One region of the Arthrobacter sp. StoSoilB20 genome, then DNA from elsewhere that is predicted to be linked to it. Evidence: riboswitches for the same ligand, from Rfam matches in the RefSeq annotation. Region 1 holds a riboswitch; the other holds the start of a gene.
What was found. A riboswitch is a leader RNA that binds a small molecule or an ion and turns the genes downstream of it on or off. The one in region 1 is predicted to bind thiamine pyrophosphate.

Region 2: it holds a riboswitch for thiamine pyrophosphate, as region 1 does, so the genes downstream of both, thiO (glycine oxidase ThiO) here and thiD (bifunctional hydroxymethylpyrimidine kinase/phosphomethylpyrimidine kinase) in region 1, are expected to answer to the same signal.

Annotation. Positions count from the first base shown of each region.
Region 1 is NZ_AP024651.1:2,774,559-2,782,249, forward strand. Features, by position in the region: gene LDN85_RS12510 (glutamate-5-semialdehyde dehydrogenase) at 1-238, opposite strand, end outside; gene proB (glutamate 5-kinase) at 235-1,416, opposite strand; gene obgE (GTPase ObgE) at 1,406-2,992, opposite strand; gene rpmA (50S ribosomal protein L27) at 3,148-3,411, opposite strand; gene rplU (50S ribosomal protein L21) at 3,474-3,782, opposite strand; gene thiD (bifunctional hydroxymethylpyrimidine kinase/phosphomethylpyrimidine kinase) at 4,161-5,678, opposite strand; TPP riboswitch at 5,669-5,766, opposite strand; gene LDN85_RS12540 (Rne/Rng family ribonuclease) at 5,904-7,691, opposite strand, start outside.
Region 2 is NZ_AP024651.1:3,214,869-3,222,559, forward strand. Features, by position in the region: gene thiS (sulfur carrier protein ThiS) at 1-216, opposite strand, end outside; gene thiO (glycine oxidase ThiO) at 254-1,510, opposite strand; TPP riboswitch at 1,503-1,621, opposite strand; gene thiE (thiamine phosphate synthase) at 1,649-2,332, shown strand; gene LDN85_RS14530 (TM2 domain-containing protein) at 2,503-3,459, shown strand; gene LDN85_RS14535 (RNB domain-containing ribonuclease) at 3,570-5,078, shown strand; gene LDN85_RS14540 (DEAD/DEAH box helicase) at 5,357-7,087, shown strand; gene LDN85_RS14545 (site-specific DNA-methyltransferase) at 7,096-7,691, shown strand, end outside.

The DNA.
Region 1 (7,691 bases):
TCCGGTTCTCCACCAAGGCAGTTCCAATGGCGCGCAGCGCACGGTCCTTCCAGGCGCGGTTTGCCTGGCCCATGCGGCGGGCGGCCTTACGGGAACGGTCGGCAATGGCGTGGACTGCGGCTTGGACATCCTCCGGGGAGAGCGGAGCACCTCCTGCCACAGGGTTCTCCGGCGTGATACCGGCAGCACCGGAAACGTCGGAGATCACAGGGGCATCAGGGGTCAGCGCTTCAGTCATGCTCCAAGTTTAGATGAGCGGGACGTCCGCAGGAGCACCAAATCATCAACATGAACAACTTCGCGGTCGTAGCCCCGGCCCATCGACTGCCCGAGCTCCTGGGTAGTGCGCCCCAGCATGCGTGGAAGTTCGTCCGAGGAGTAGTTCACCAGCCCACGTGCCACCACGGTTCCGTCGTGTGCCACCATCTCCACGGGGTCGCCGGCTTCGAAGTCACCGCTTACCTCCGAAATGCCCGCAGGAAGGAGTGACCTATGCCGTTCGCGTACGGCTTTGACCGCACCGTCGTCGAGCATTAACCGTCCTTGAACCGTAGCCAAGTGCGCCAACCACAAAAGCCGGACGGGCTTGCGGTTGCCGTTGACCGAGAACCAGGTCCCCACGTCCTCCCCCGCCAAGGCGGCTGCGGCATTGGCGGTGGACGTTACCAGGGCATGGATGCCGGAGCCGGCCGCGATCGAGGCCGCCTCAACCTTGGTCATCATTCCACCTGTTCCGACGCCGGCCTTGCCGGCCTTGCCGATGGTCACATCGGCGAGATCCTGGGGACCTTGGACCAGCGGAATACGCTTGGCACCCTGGGACGGCGGACCGTCGTAGAGGGCGTCGACGTCGGACAGCAGCACCAAGGCATCGGCGCGGACCAAGTGTGCCACCAAAGCGGCCAGGCGATCGTTGTCGCCGAACCGGATCTCGTGGGTAGCCACAGTGTCGTTCTCATTTACCACCGGCACTACGCCGAGGTTCAGCAGCCGGTCCAGGGCCCTGAAGGCATTGGTGTGCTGGGTGCGGCGCATCAGGTCGTCCGCGGTCAACAACACTTGGCTGACCGTCACGCCATGGGCACTGAAGGCCTGCGTGTAGCGGGCCATCAGCAGTCCCTGGCCCACACTGGCAGCAGCTTGCTGCGTTGCCAGGTCCTTTGGCCGTTTGGCCAACCCCAAGGGAGCCAGGCCAGCGGCGATTGCCCCGGAGGAAACCAGGATAATTTCGGTGCCGGCATTGCGCTTCTCTGCCAAGGCATCAACCAGGCCTGCCAGGGATTTCTCCGAAATACCGCCCTTGATGCTCGTCAGGGAAGAGGAACCGACCTTGACGACAATGCGCTTGGCGGTGGCGAGGGCCTGGCGTTCAAGGCCCTCGGCGGTGCCAGGAGCGTCGATGGTCCTAGTCGTCATCACCGGAGTCCAGGGTGCTCTCCCTCACAGTCTGGGCGCGGCGGCCACTGACGGATTCGGTCCAGATGCCTGCCTTGCGCTCGGCTTCAAGTTCTGCACGCGCGGCTGCCTTTGCTTCGCGGCGCTCGATCTGCTCATCACGCTTCTGCGAACGCGTGGGGCGATCGCCAATGTCGGCAACGCGGATGTCGGTACCACGGGGGGTGGCCAGGAGTTCGGCACCGGCCATCATGGTGGGCTCCCAGTCGAACACGACGCCGTCGTCCTCACCGATGACCACGGTATCGCCCGGCTTGGCGCCAACTTTGAAGAGCTCCGTTTCAACACCCAGCTTGGCCAGTCGGTCTGCAAGGTAGCCAATGGCCTCTTCGTTGGTGAAGTCGGTCTGCTTGACCCACCGCACGGGCTTTTCGCCCAGGACGCGGAACAGCGGCTCGAGGTTCTTTTCTTCGCGGCGGATCTTGAAGCCGGATTCGTTGACTGCGCGCGGCCTGAGGACGGGCGGGGCCACCTTGGGAGGTGCGACTGCCACAGCATCCCGGGCAGCCTTGACGATCTCGGCCATCGCAAATCCGAGCTGGCGCAGGCCCTCATGGCTGGTAGCTGAGACTTCGAAGACACGGTAGCCGCGTGCTTCCAGGTCCGGACGGACGAACTCGGCCATGTCCTTGCCATCAGGAAGGTCAACCTTGTTGAGGACCACAAGCTTGGGGCGCTCGTTGAGCGGTACGACTTCGCCGTCAACTCCCGCGTAGCTCATGTCAACCGCGTACTTCTCCAATTCCGCCTCGATAATGGCGAGGTCGGACAAAGGATCGCGGTCCGATTCAAGGGTTCCGCAGTCCAGAACGTGCACCAGTGCGGCGCAGCGCTCAACGTGGCGGAGGAAGTTGTGGCCAAGGCCCTTGCCTTCGCTGGCGCCCTCAATCAACCCCGGAACATCGGCGATAGTGAAGCGGATATCTCCGGCCTGGACCACACCAAGGTTGGGAATGAGGGTGGTGAAGGGGTAATCGGCGATCTTCGGCCGGGCGGCAGACATGGCAGCGATGAGGCTGGACTTGCCGGCGGAGGGGAAGCCGACCAGCGCGATATCGGCGATGGACTTCAATTCCAGGACGATATCGCTGGATTCGCCTTCGATACCGAGCAGCGCAAACCCGGGAGCCCTGCGCTTCTGGGACGAAAGGGAGGCATTGCCAAGACCGCCTTGGCCGCCTGCAGCAGCAATGAATTCAGTACCCTCGCCCACGAGGTCAGCCAGGACTTCCCCGTCCTTGGTCTTGACCACGGTGCCATCAGGAACCGGAAGGATCAGGGTCTCGCCGTTCTTGCCGCCGCGCCAGTCACCCATGCCCGGGCCACCATTGGTGGCGTGGCGGTGGGGTGCGTGGTGGTAGTCAAGCAGGGTGGTGGTCTGGGCGGATACCCGGAGGATGACATCGCCGCCGTTGCCGCCGTTGCCGCCATCAGGGCCACCGAGGGGCTTGAACTTCTCCCGCTTGACAGAGACACAGCCGTGGCCGCCGGTTCCGCCGGATACGTGCAGTACTACCCGGTCTACAAAGCTAGCCACGTGGATCTCCTCATTTGCTGTCCTACAGCGTTTGTTGCTGTTGCCAGCGTTGTTGCAAAAACCAGCGCGCCCAAAGCGCCCTAGTCGATTGTAATGCGGTTAAAAGAACGGTGGAGCGGGCCGTTTGGCCCGCTCCACCGGTTCAGAACTTGTTGTTACTCTGCAGCTGCAGCAGCAACGATGTTCACTACGCGACGGCCGCGGCGAGTACCAAACTCAACCGCACCGGCCTGCAGGGCGAACAGGGTGTCGTCGCCACCGCGGCCAACGCCTGCACCGGGGTGGAAGTGGGTGCCACGCTGGCGAACGATGATTTCGCCTGCGGAAACTACCTGACCACCGAAGCGCTTGACGCCCAGGTACTGTGCGTTGGAGTCACGACCGTTGCGAGTGGAACTCGCGCCTTTTTTGTGTGCCATGTGAAATGCCTGCCTCTAAATTTCTGGGGAAACTGAAAAACCTGAACAGCGGGTAACGAAAGTTACGCGATGCTGGTGATCTTGATCTTGGTCAGTTCCTGACGGTGACCCTGACGCTTCCGGTAGCCGGTCTTGTTCTTGAACTTCTGGATGACGATCTTCGGACCACGAAGGTCTTCGAGGATCTCAGCCGTAACCTTGACGTTGGCCAGTTCCGCAGCTGCGGAGGTGACCTTGTCGCCGTCAACCAGGAGCAAGGCGGGCAGCTCAAGCGTGCTGCCGGCTCCACCGGGGACGCGGTTAAGCGTTACGTAGTCTCCAACGGAAACTTTTTCTTGGCGGCCGCCTGCGCGGACAATCGCGTACACCACTTGGGTACTCACTTCTCTCGACGTTTATAACTAAATTTGCGTGCGGAACCTTGAACCGGAATCAGGCTTGGTTCGCGCTGTGCCTCAACGCCGTGGACTTCTGATCGAAGTCCGCGAGTCATCCCATGAACAATTCCAAGGGGCATAACCCAAGTGTTGGCGTAAGCACCGAAGATCAAGATTACGCTAGTTTGACCTTCAGCTGCAAATGAGGCCGGGTCCGGAGGCTACCACGTGACTTGCGTCACCAGATGAAACGGACTCTCCCGGCACCGTGCCCATACAGCCTACAGGGTTTGAGGCCGATTAGCGTGATTGGGTCCGCGACGCGCTGTGGGCGAGTTGCGGATCCAGTCCAAAAGCCCTCTCCCACAGCCCTCAGGCAAAAACTCCGGGGGCATCGAAGAACGCCGTCTCGTAGCGGCAGGACAAGGCAAAAGCCTCCACCATGGCCGCCCGCTCCCCCTCCGACGCTGCAGCTGCAGCCGCGTCAGTGAAGTTGATCGCATTCCTGGTGGCCGCGGCAAAGTCCTCGTCGGCATAGGTCCGGAGCCAGTCCGCATAGGGGTGCCCTGCCGGGGACCCTGCCTCTACAAAAGCCGCATTGAGCTGCTGGCCAACCTCCGCGTACAGCCAATAGCAGGGCAGGATGGCTGCGAGAACCAGGGGGTAGCTGCCGCTGGCCGAGGCCGCCAGCAGATGATCCACGTAGGACTTGGTGACCGGCCCGGTCCCCGAGGATGCCTCGCGGGTGCTGAGCCAGTTCCTGTGCAGTTCCGATTCCACCTCAAGGCATTGCTGCGAGGCTTTCGCCCAGAACAGTTGCTCTTCTTCGCTGGGGGCCAGAGCGCCTGCACGCGCCAGCACCCTGGAGTACCCGTTGAGGTAGATGGCGTCCTGGGCGAGGTAGTAGTTGAACGCAGCTTCCGGGAGTTTGCCCGATTTCAGGCCCTCAATGAACCCGAGCTTGTAGATTGCCTCCAGCTCCACAGTGGCTTCCTTCCAGAGCGTCGCGGCAAAATCCCCACGCCTCAGGACCCTCTGGTGATGAAAATGGTGGACCGGACCGTTTCCGAGCCCCACCTCGAGGCTGTCAGCCTTGAGCAAGGCCCCAAGCAACCACGGTTTGACCTCGCGCAAGGACACTTCCCAGTCGCCGGTACGGGCCTGGACAGTGGCCAGCGCCGAGGACAACGAGCATCCTGTGCCATGGCTGTTCTGTGTATCCACCCGGGGGCCGGCTACCTCAATGACGTCCTGGCTCAGGAGTCCGCTGGTGTTCACCAGCGCGTCCGGGCATTCGGACCCCGCCAGGTGCCCGCCCTTCACCAGGACTGTATTGCCGCACTCAGCGGCGAGTCGTTTTCCCTGGTCCAATGCCGAAGCCCAGTCGGCCGCCTCAGCCTCCCCCAACAGCATGGCAAGTTCGGGGAGGTTGGGCGTGATGAGGTCAGCCAAGGGAAGCAGGGCACGCAAAGCCGACTCGGCGGATCCCTGCAGGAGCCTGTCACCACTGGTAGCCACCATCACCGGGTCAAGGACCACGACGGCGGGGCGCACCTCCTCGAGCCAGCGGCGGACCTCATCGATGACCGCTGCGTCACCGAGCATCCCGATTTTGACGGCATCGATGGCGATGTCCGTGCTGATGGCCTCCAACTGCAGCCGCAGGAATTCCACCGGGGGTACATGGACCGCGCTGACTCCTTTGGTGTTCTGCGCCGTCAACGCGGTCAATGCCGCCATGCCATAGCCGCCGTGGGCTGCAATGCTCTTCAGATCAGCCTGGATACCGGCACCACCGGACGGGTCCGAGCCTGCGATGCTCAGCACCCGGGGGGTTTCCCGTCCGGAAACGGCCAGAGGGTACACAGGAGAGTACGACGATAACGTCATGGGGACATCCCTTCGCCGGTGCTAACCGGACAGGTTCAACGGGTCTGGTCTCAGCCTGGCCCAATGCCCGGCACCCCGTGTCAGTCCACCAGCGTAGCCGGGATGCACAGCGGCCGTGGAACTTCGCCACGCTGAAGACCGGATATGACCGCTGGGGCGGACGGCAAAGGGCCCCGCAGTACCCGTCGGCGACGGTCTACTGCAGGGCCCTTTGTTGTCGAAATACTAGAGCTCGGAGGCCGGTACGCCCACCCCAAGGATGATGGGCTCCGCGGACGCGGCCTTCGTGGCTGGCTCTGAAGGTGCTTTGGCCTCGTGCGATGTTCCACCGGCAGCTGAAGCAGTAGCTTCGTGGTGCTCGACGCTGGTTTCGTTGGCGGCGCCCTGCGCCCGGCTGGCGCTGCGGTTGCGACGCCCACGGCGGGTGCCCGACGTCGACGCAGCATCATGGCCTGCATCCGCAGGCCTGGCTACGGCGACCGCGGGTGCGGCAGCTGCCTTGGGAGGGAGTACTTCTTCCGGCTTTTCGGCAGGAGCCGCGCCAAGGTGTGAGAAGGCCTCTGCAAGGAGGTCCAGGCTCATGGCCGGCTTGGCTGCCGGCGGTTCCTCGTGGTGTTCACCGATCGGCAGCGCTACTTCTTCGCCACCGAAACGCAGGACCGGAGTGGACCGTGCTTCACGGACAGCTGCTTCCCGCTCTGATTCACGTGAGGCCGGCTCTCCAGCCTCGCTCCGGGCTGCCTGCCCGGCGCTTGCCTGCTGCTGACCGGTTGCCCGTGCCTGCTCCTCCGCGCGGTGAACTTCGTCGTCGTGCAGGTGGGCTGCGTGCGCGGCGGCAGCGATGGTGGCCAGTGCCGCCCGGGTGGCCTCAGCTTTGGCCTGCTTGGCCGGGTCCTGCGGCTCGGTCGAAACAGGAGCTGCAGCCGGAGCGGGCGGTGCGGTGTGGACCGGCGCGGGGGCCTCGGCGACGGGTTGTCCGCCACCCTTGCCGCGGCGACGCTTGCGCTCCGTCCGTGCTGCGGGTTGCTGGGCCTCGGTGTGGGGACGGTGCTGCTCAGCGGCCACAACGTTGGCGCGGCGGTGCTCAACGGGTTCGTCGTGGGTGACGACGCCGCGGCCGGCGCAATGCTCGCACTGCTCACCAAAGACCTCCAGGAGGCCAGTGCCCATGCGCTTGCGGGTCATCTGGACCAAGCCCAAGGACGTCACCTCGGCTACTTGGTGCTTGGTGCGGTCGCGGCCCAGGCACTCAACCATGCGGCGGAGGACGAGGTCGCGGTTGGACTCAAGGACCATGTCGATGAAGTCGATGACGATGATGCCGCCAATGTCACGGAGGCGAAGCTGGCGGACAACTTCCTCAGCGGCTTCGAGGTTGTTCTTGGTGACCGTTTCCTCGAGGTTGCCGCCACTGCCGGTGAATTTACCGGTGTTGACGTCTACCACTGTCATGGCTTCGGTGCGGTCGATGACCAGCGAACCGCCCGAGGGGAGGAACACCTTGCGTTCCAGTGCCTTGTGGATCTGCTCGTCGATACGCCAGGCAGCAAAGATGTCCTGGTCCTTGGTCCACTTCTCAAGGCGGCCCACCAGGTCAGGGGCAACGTAGGTAACGTATGCCTCAATGGTGTCCCAGGCGTCGTCGCCGGAAACGATCAGTTTGGAGAAGTCCTCATTGAAGACATCACGTACCACCTTGATGGTCAGGTCCGGCTCGCCGTAAAGCAATTCCGGAGCCAGGACCTTGGTGGACGAGGCCTGTCCCTCAATGCCTTCCCACTGTGCGCGCAGACGGTTGATGTCGTGCGTCAGTTCCTCTTCGGATGCGCCCTCGGCAGCCGTGCGGACAATGACGCCGGCGTTTTCTGGCAGGCGGTCCTTCAGGATGCGCTTGAGGCGGTTGCGTTCGACGTCGGGAAGCTTGCGGGAGATGCCGGTCATGGAACCACCGGGAACGTACACCAGATACCGGCCGGGAAGGGAGATCTGGCTGGTGAGGCGGGCACCCTTGTG
Region 2 (7,691 bases), 440 kb from region 1:
TACAAGTTCGAGTTCGTCTCCGTCGGCGAGCGCCGTCGCGGCCCATTGACTGCGCGGTACCACCTCGGAATTGCGGGCGACGGCGATACCCAGCTTGCCGCCGTCGGCCGCCTGTCCGCTGTGGTCCAGGGCGCGGCCGGTGACAGCGGTGACCAAGGTGCTGACGGACGCGTCCTCCGGCACGGCGTGATCGGAACCGTTGAGTTTGATGTTCATGCTGCTTCCTTGTTCTCGGGATTAAGGCAACGCAGTGTCACTTATGGCCCACTGCGGAGGCTTCAAAGGGCCACAAGTGACCCCGGGTTGCACTGAAACGGTCGGGGCGGAAGGGGTCCCACCTGGGGTCTGATGAACCGTTGAACAACCCGCCCACGATTTTTGCGGCTACCGGTGTCAGGAGGACACCGTGCCGGAAGAAGCCCGTAGCGACCACCAGACCTTCAACGTCCCCGGTGGGGCCGGCCGCGCGTCCCAGCAACGGGGCGTTGTCCGGCGTTCCGGGGCGGGCCCGGGCTGTTGCTTCGAGCAGTTCGAGTTCGGCCACTGCGGGAGCCAGCACCTGGGCGTCCCGCAGCAACTGGTAGACGCCACCTGCGGAGACGGCATTGGAGGATGCTGAGAGCCCGTCCTCCCGCTGGGTAGCACCGATGACCACGGTGCCGTCGTCGCGGGGCACGATGTAAACGGGTACTCCGCGGACCATCCCCCGGACAGTGGAACTGAGCAGGGGGCGCAGGTGTCCGGGCACCCGGAGCCTGAGGATGTCGCCGTATACCGGCCGCACAGGGAGGGTCAGCCCGTCCGGAAGGCCCTCAAGCTCAGATGACCCCAGTCCGTTGGCCACTACGGTTTCTTTGGCCAGGACTGTGGCCCCGGACTCAAGTTCGGCTCCCGTGACACGACCGGATTGCCAGAGCAATCGTGTCGCCTTGGCCGCAACGGCAAACCCGTTCCCGGCGCCCTGGACCCAGGTGGAGTCGCCGGCTGCGTGGTCTGCCAACCCTGCGATGAGGCATGAGGCCAGCTTTCGGGGATCCACCTGGTGATCTGCGGGAATGTCGAAGGCACAGGAAATTTGCGGGCTCAGGAGCGGCTCGCGTTCGCGGGCCTCACGCAAGGTCAGGGGCTCAACCCCAAGACCGGCAGCAAGCTGGACCGTACGCAGATCTGCCAGCGCCTTCCGGTCCGCGGCATCGGCACCTACGGCCAGCGTCGGCGTCGTGCGGTATCCGGTGTCCCGTCCTCCGTGACCCAGGCTTGCGGCAAAGGAGGGCCACAGGCGGGACGATTCGAGCATCAGGTCCAGAAGGTCTTCCTCCTGGTAGTGCAACTCGCTTACCGGTGCCAACATTCCAGCGGCAGCATACGTGGCTCCCGTAGCGGGCGCGGGATCGATGACCACCACTGAGCGGCCCAGCCGGCGTGCTTGGTGGGCAATGCCGAGTCCGATCACGCCTGCGCCGATGACGGCCACGTCTGCCTGGAGTTGGGGATGGCCGGAATCTGCCATTCGTTTCCTTCCCTACGCCGGTACTAGCCGGATCAGGTCAAGCGGTCGGCGCTGAAGCCCTCTCAGCCGGACGGTCATATAACGAACGTCGCGGCTCCCGCAGTACGTGCCCAGTTTAGAGGAACTACGCTGGTTTCCATGACCCCGACTGACGCCCTCGCCACCGCCCGCCTATACCTGTGCACTGATGCCCGGAGACGGCAAGGCGATTTTGAAGACTTTGTGGACGCCGCTTTTGCCGGTGGGGTGGACATCATCCAGCTGCGCGACAAAACCCTGGAAGCTGCCGAAGAGTTGGAGCTCCTTGCCGTCCTGCGCGGAGTTGCCGAACGCCACGGACGGCTCTGGGCCGTCAACGACCGTGCCGATGTTGCCAGTGTTTCCGGGGCTCCCGTGTTCCATATCGGGCAAAAGGACCTGCCGTTGGGAGTGGCCAGGACATTGCTGCCGCAGCCGGTCACGATCGGCCTGTCCACCCACTCTCCCGAGCAAGTGAACGCGGCAATCGCAGCCTCGCCGGGCCAGGGTGGCCTGGACTATTTCTGTGTTGGTCCCCTCTGGGCAACACCTACCAAACCGGGCCGCGCAGCTGTGGGATTGGACTTGGTCACATATGCCGCAGAAGCAGGCAAACGGGCCGGGGAGACCACAGGCGGCGCCGTGAACCTGCCCTGGTTTGCCATCGGAGGGATTGATCTCAGCAACGTCGAACAGGTAGTGGCTGCCGGAGCCACCAGGATCGTTGTGGTCCGCGCCATCACCGAAGCGACGGATCCGACGACGGCCGCGAAGTCGCTGCTGGAGGCCTTGGACGCCGCCTGAGCCGGCCATTGCGCGGCGGGTGGTCCCGGAAGGCTGTCCACAAGCCCCTTGGCGAAGATTTGCTGCCGCCCACGGTGGTCCTACTAGGCTGAGTCGAAGTGAGTTGACTGTCCAGCCTGCCCGCAGGCCACGTGTCCTCCCCTCGCACCCACTCCCCCGAAGGATGATCCATGAGCAATCCGAGCTACCCTCCCGCGCCCGGGAACGGGAATGCTGCCCCGCCAGTTCCGCCCGCACCCGGTGCTTACGGCAACCAATACCAGGGCCAATACCAGGGCGGGCCGCAATCCACTTATCAGCCTGATCCGGCCTCCAGCCCTTACGGTGTTCCCGGCACGGGTGCTCCGGCAAAGTCCTTCATGGTCACCTGGATCCTGTCCTTGCTTCTGGGTGGCCTCGGTGTTGACCGTTTCTACCTGGGCAAGATCGGCACCGGCATTGCCAAGCTGCTCACGGCGGGTGGGCTCGGCATCTGGTCCATCGTGGACCTCATCATCACACTGACCGGCAACGCACGGGATAAGGAAGGCCGCCCGCTGCAGGGCTATCCGGAAAATAAGAAGAAGGCGTGGATCATCACGCTCGTCGTCTGGTTCGCCGGCCTGATTCTTGGAATCCTGTCCACAGTGTTGTCCCTGACCTTGGTGGCTGCCGCCGTCCAAGGACAGTCCACGCCCCTCCCCGCCGTCCCATCGGCCTCCCAAGAGGCACCGGTCCCGTCCCAGGGCGCTGCCACTGCCGGAAATTCCTTTGACATCACCGTCTCCAAGGGCAACGACGTCAAAGTCACAGTCCTTGACTCCGGATACACCACCGAGATTCCCGAAATGGCTTTTATGAAGCCTCTTAATGGAGGGTTCCTCCTGGTGGAGGTTTCCTGGGAGACCACCGCCGGATCAAGCTTCGCCACGTTCACCAATTTCGAAGCCTTCGACGCTGAGGGCAAGAAGGGCGACCGGATCCTGCTTGGCAGCGAAATGGGTGGCCTGAATTCCGGTGAGGTCGCCGCCGGAGACATCCAGCAGGGCGTCATTGCCTTCGACATCAAGAACGGCCCCACCACCGTGGTCATCAATAATGACGTTGGCGACAAAGCAGCCAGCTTCACCCTGACCCCGGCAGGCTAACCCCCTACCAGGCCAACAGCCGTGCCAAAAGCCCGTTGCCTCCTCGGAGCAACGGGCTTTTGCGTGCGGCGGCGAAGACTATCCGCTGGTTTCGGGCTACCCTGATTTTCGTGTCACATCATCGGATAGCGCCAAACGTAGACGACTCCTCGGACCAGCTTGCTGAAGCACTTGCGGCCCTAAGGACGGAGTTGGAACTCCCTTCTGCCTACCCGGCGGAGGCAGTGGCCGAGGCACAGCAGGCCGTGGAAACCCATGGGTTGCCGGAGCAGGATCTGCGGGACATTCCGTTTGTCACCATCGATCCCGCGACCTCCACTGACCTGGACCAGGCCCTGTTCATCGATCGCGCCGGAGAAGGCTACAAGGTCCTCTACGCCATTGCCGACGTGCCGTCCTTCGTGGTTCCAGGCGGTGCACTTGATGCCGAGACCCGGCACCGCGGACAGACGTTCTATGCGCCCGACGGCCGCATTCCCCTGCACCCGGAGGTCATCAGCGAAAATGCCGGCAGCCTGCTGGCCGGCCAGGATTGCGGTGCCTTCGTGTGGAACTTCGACCTCAACGCAACGGCCGAAGTCGTCTCCGTGGGCCTGTCCCGGGCTGCGGTCCGCAGCCGGGCCAAACTGAGCTACAAGGGCGCCCAACAGCAAATCGATGACAACACGGCCCCGCCTGTGTTGCAGCTCCTTAAAGAAGTGGGACTGAAACGGGTTGAACTGGAAAGGCAGCGTGGAGGCGCGAGCCTGAACATGCCGGAACAGGAAATCGTGCAGGCAACCGACGGCGGCGGGTACAGGATCGTCGCAGCTCCCTCCTTGCCGGTGGAGGACTGGAACGCCCAGATCTCCTTGATGACCGGCATGGCCGCCGCCCAACTGATGCTCGAAGGAAAAGTGGGCATCCTTCGCACAATGCCCGCCCCGGACGAACGTTCGCTGCAGCACTTCAAGCGGCAAACCACCGCCTTGGGCAAGCCGTGGGACGGCCACGTCACCTACGGCGAGTATTTGCGGACCCTTGATGCGTCCGACCCCCGGCAACTGGCCATCCTGCACTCTGCGGGAATGCTGTTCAGGGGTGCCGGTTACACGCCTTTCGACGGCGAAGTCCCTGACACCGTCATCCAGGCGGCCATTGGAGCTCCCTACGCCCACACAACAGCACCATTGCGGCGCCTCATCGACAGATTCGTCCTGGTGATCTGCGAGGCACTGAGCAACAACAGGGACATTCCAGGCTGGGCCCGTGAAGCCTTGCCCTCCTTGCCCGAGATCATGGCATCCTCGGACCAACTGGCGGGGCGGCTTGAGCGTGCAGCACTGGACACCGTGGAAGCGGCACTGGTAGCAAACCACGTTGGCCAGGAATTCGATGCCGTGGTGATTTCAGGTTCCAAGCCCGCCAACGGGAACAACGCCAACGGCAACGGGAATAACGCCAACGGCAGTAACGGCAACAGAACCAACGGCGGTGGCCCCTACGGAACTGTCCAGATCGCAGAACCCGCCGTCACGGCCCGCTGCGACGGCGAACTGGAATCCGGAACCAAGGTTCGCGTCCGCTTGGTCAAGGCCGATATTGCCAGCCGGGAAATCAGGTTCGAACTGATGCAGTAACGCGTTGGGACGGGCGATCCGGGCTTTATGGCTCCCAGAGGATAGACTGGAACTGTAGTAATGGATGCCCGGTCGTTGATTCAGTAGATTTTTTGAATTCAACAAGCCCGCCCCTACGCGATCTTGAGATGTACCAACTGGTCACCAGTGCCAGTACTTAGATAGCCCGCGATCGGCTTCCACTGGATTTGCTTGCGCGCCCGTTCGTGCTCCGGTACGGCTCCGCCGCCCCCGTTGAGCATGCAGCGCCAATGCCCAAATGAATAAGGAAACTCCCTGTGAGTGAATTGCACACCCATGAAGTCCTGACGGACTCCACCGGAACTGAAACCATCGAGCCCGAGGAAACGATCACCTCGGATGAGACGCCCCACGAGATCGAAGAGAAGTCGTTCGCGGACTACAACGTCCGTGCGGACATTGTAGAGTCACTGGCTGACGCCGGGATTACCCACCCCTTCCCCATCCAGGCCATGACCCTGCCGGTGGCCCTGAGCGGCCACGACATCATTGGCCAGGCCAAGACGGGTACCGGCAAGACGTTGGGCTTCGGCATTCCCGCCCTTCAGCGCGTAGTCGGCCGCGACGATGCGGGCTTTGAAAAGCTTGCCGTTCCGGGTGCACCCCAGGCCTTGGTCATCGTGCCCACGCGTGAACTCGCGGTGCAGGTAGCCAACGATCTCCAGACCGCCTCACGCAAGCGCAACGCCCGCATCGCCACCATCTATGGCGGCCGTGCCTACGAGCCCCAGGTCGATGCCCTGCAGAAGGGCGTCGAAATCGTTGTCGGCACCCCTGGCCGGTTGATCGATCTCTACAAGCAGAAGCACCTGAGCTTGAAGAACGTCAAGATGGTCATTCTTGACGAGGCCGACGAAATGCTGGACCTCGGCTTCCTCCCGGACGTCGAGACCCTGATTGCCGGTACTCCCGCCGTCCGGCAGACGCTGCTCTTCTCGGCGACGATGCCCGGCCCGGTCATCGCGATGGCTCGCCGCTACATGACGCAGCCCACCCACATCCGCGCCGCTGATCCCAACGACGAGGGCCTCACCAAACGGGACATCCGCCAGCTCATCTACCGTGCACACAGCATGGACAAGACTGAGGTCGTAGCCCGTATCCTCCAGGCCCGCGGACGCGGCCGGACCATCATCTTCACCAAGACCAAGCGCACCGCTGCCAAAGTTGCCGAGGAACTGGTTGACCGCGGTTTTGCTGCCGCAGCCATCCACGGCGACCTCGGCCAAGGTGCCCGCGAGCAAGCCCTCCGCGCTTTCCGCAACAACAAGGTGGACGTCCTGGTGGCCACAGACGTCGCAGCCCGCGGCATCGATGTCGATGACGTCACGCACGTCATCAACTACCAGTGCGTGGAAGACGAAAAGATCTACCTGCACCGTGTGGGACGTACCGGCCGCGCAGGCAACAAGGGCACCGCAGTGACGTTTGTCGACTGGGATGACATGCCTCGCTGGGGCCTGATCAACAAGGCCCTGGGGCTCAGCGTTCCCGAGCCGGTGGAAACCTACTCCTCCTCGCCGCACCTCTACTCCGACCTGGACATCCCGGAGGGCACCAAGGGCCGTTTGCCGCGCAATAAGCGTGTCCTCGCCGGCGTCGACGCGGAGGTCCTTGAAGACCTCGGCGAGACCGGCAAGAAGAACGCCGGCTCCGGTCGTTCGGGCCGCGACGGCGGACGTGACGGCAAGCGCGACGGCGGTCGTGACAGCGGCCGTGGACGGCAAGCCAGGAACAACGACCGTGTCTCCGGCGAGTCCAGTGACTCAAGCGAATCCAAGGGTGAGGGCGGACGCAACCGTACGCGCCGCCGTCGTACCTCCGACGCTGAAGCAGCCCCCGCAGCCGGCGCCTCGGAAAGCCGCACAGCTGCGACCGACGGGGCAGAAAAGCCTGCCCGGACGCGTCGTACGCGCACGCGCCGCCGCAACGGCGAAGTGGTTTCCGGTGAAACCGCAGCTGCCCAGTCCGGCAGCGCCGAGGCCTAAAAACCTCAATGACTGAAACTGTTTGGGCGCCGGACGGCGGCAATTTGGTGGTGCACGCGGACAACGCGGAGTTCCTCCCTACGCTGCCGGACGGCGCCTTCACACTCATCTACGTGGACCCGCCCTTCAACACGGGCCGGGTTCAGCGCCGCCAGGAAACCCGCATGGTGCGCAACGCTGATGGCGACGGCGATCGCGTGGGCTTCAAGGGCCGCTCCTACGACACCATCAAGGGTGCCCTGCACAGCTACGATGACGCCTTCAGCGACTACTGGTCCTTCCTGGAACCCAAACTGGTCGAGGCCTGGCGGCTGCTGTCCGACGACGGCACCCTGTACCTGCACCTGGACTACCGCGAGGTTCACTACGCCAAGGTGATGCTTGACGCCATCTTCGGCAGGGAATGCTTCCTGAACGAGATCATCTGGGCGTACGACTACGGCGCCCGGGCCAAGAACCGTTGGCCTACCAAGCACGACAACATCCTGGTGTACGTGAAGAACCCCGCCAAGTACCACTTCGACAACGCCGAAGTGGACCGCGAACCGTACATGGCCCCCGGCCTGGTGACCCCCGCCAAGCGCGAGCTCGGCAAGCTGCCCAC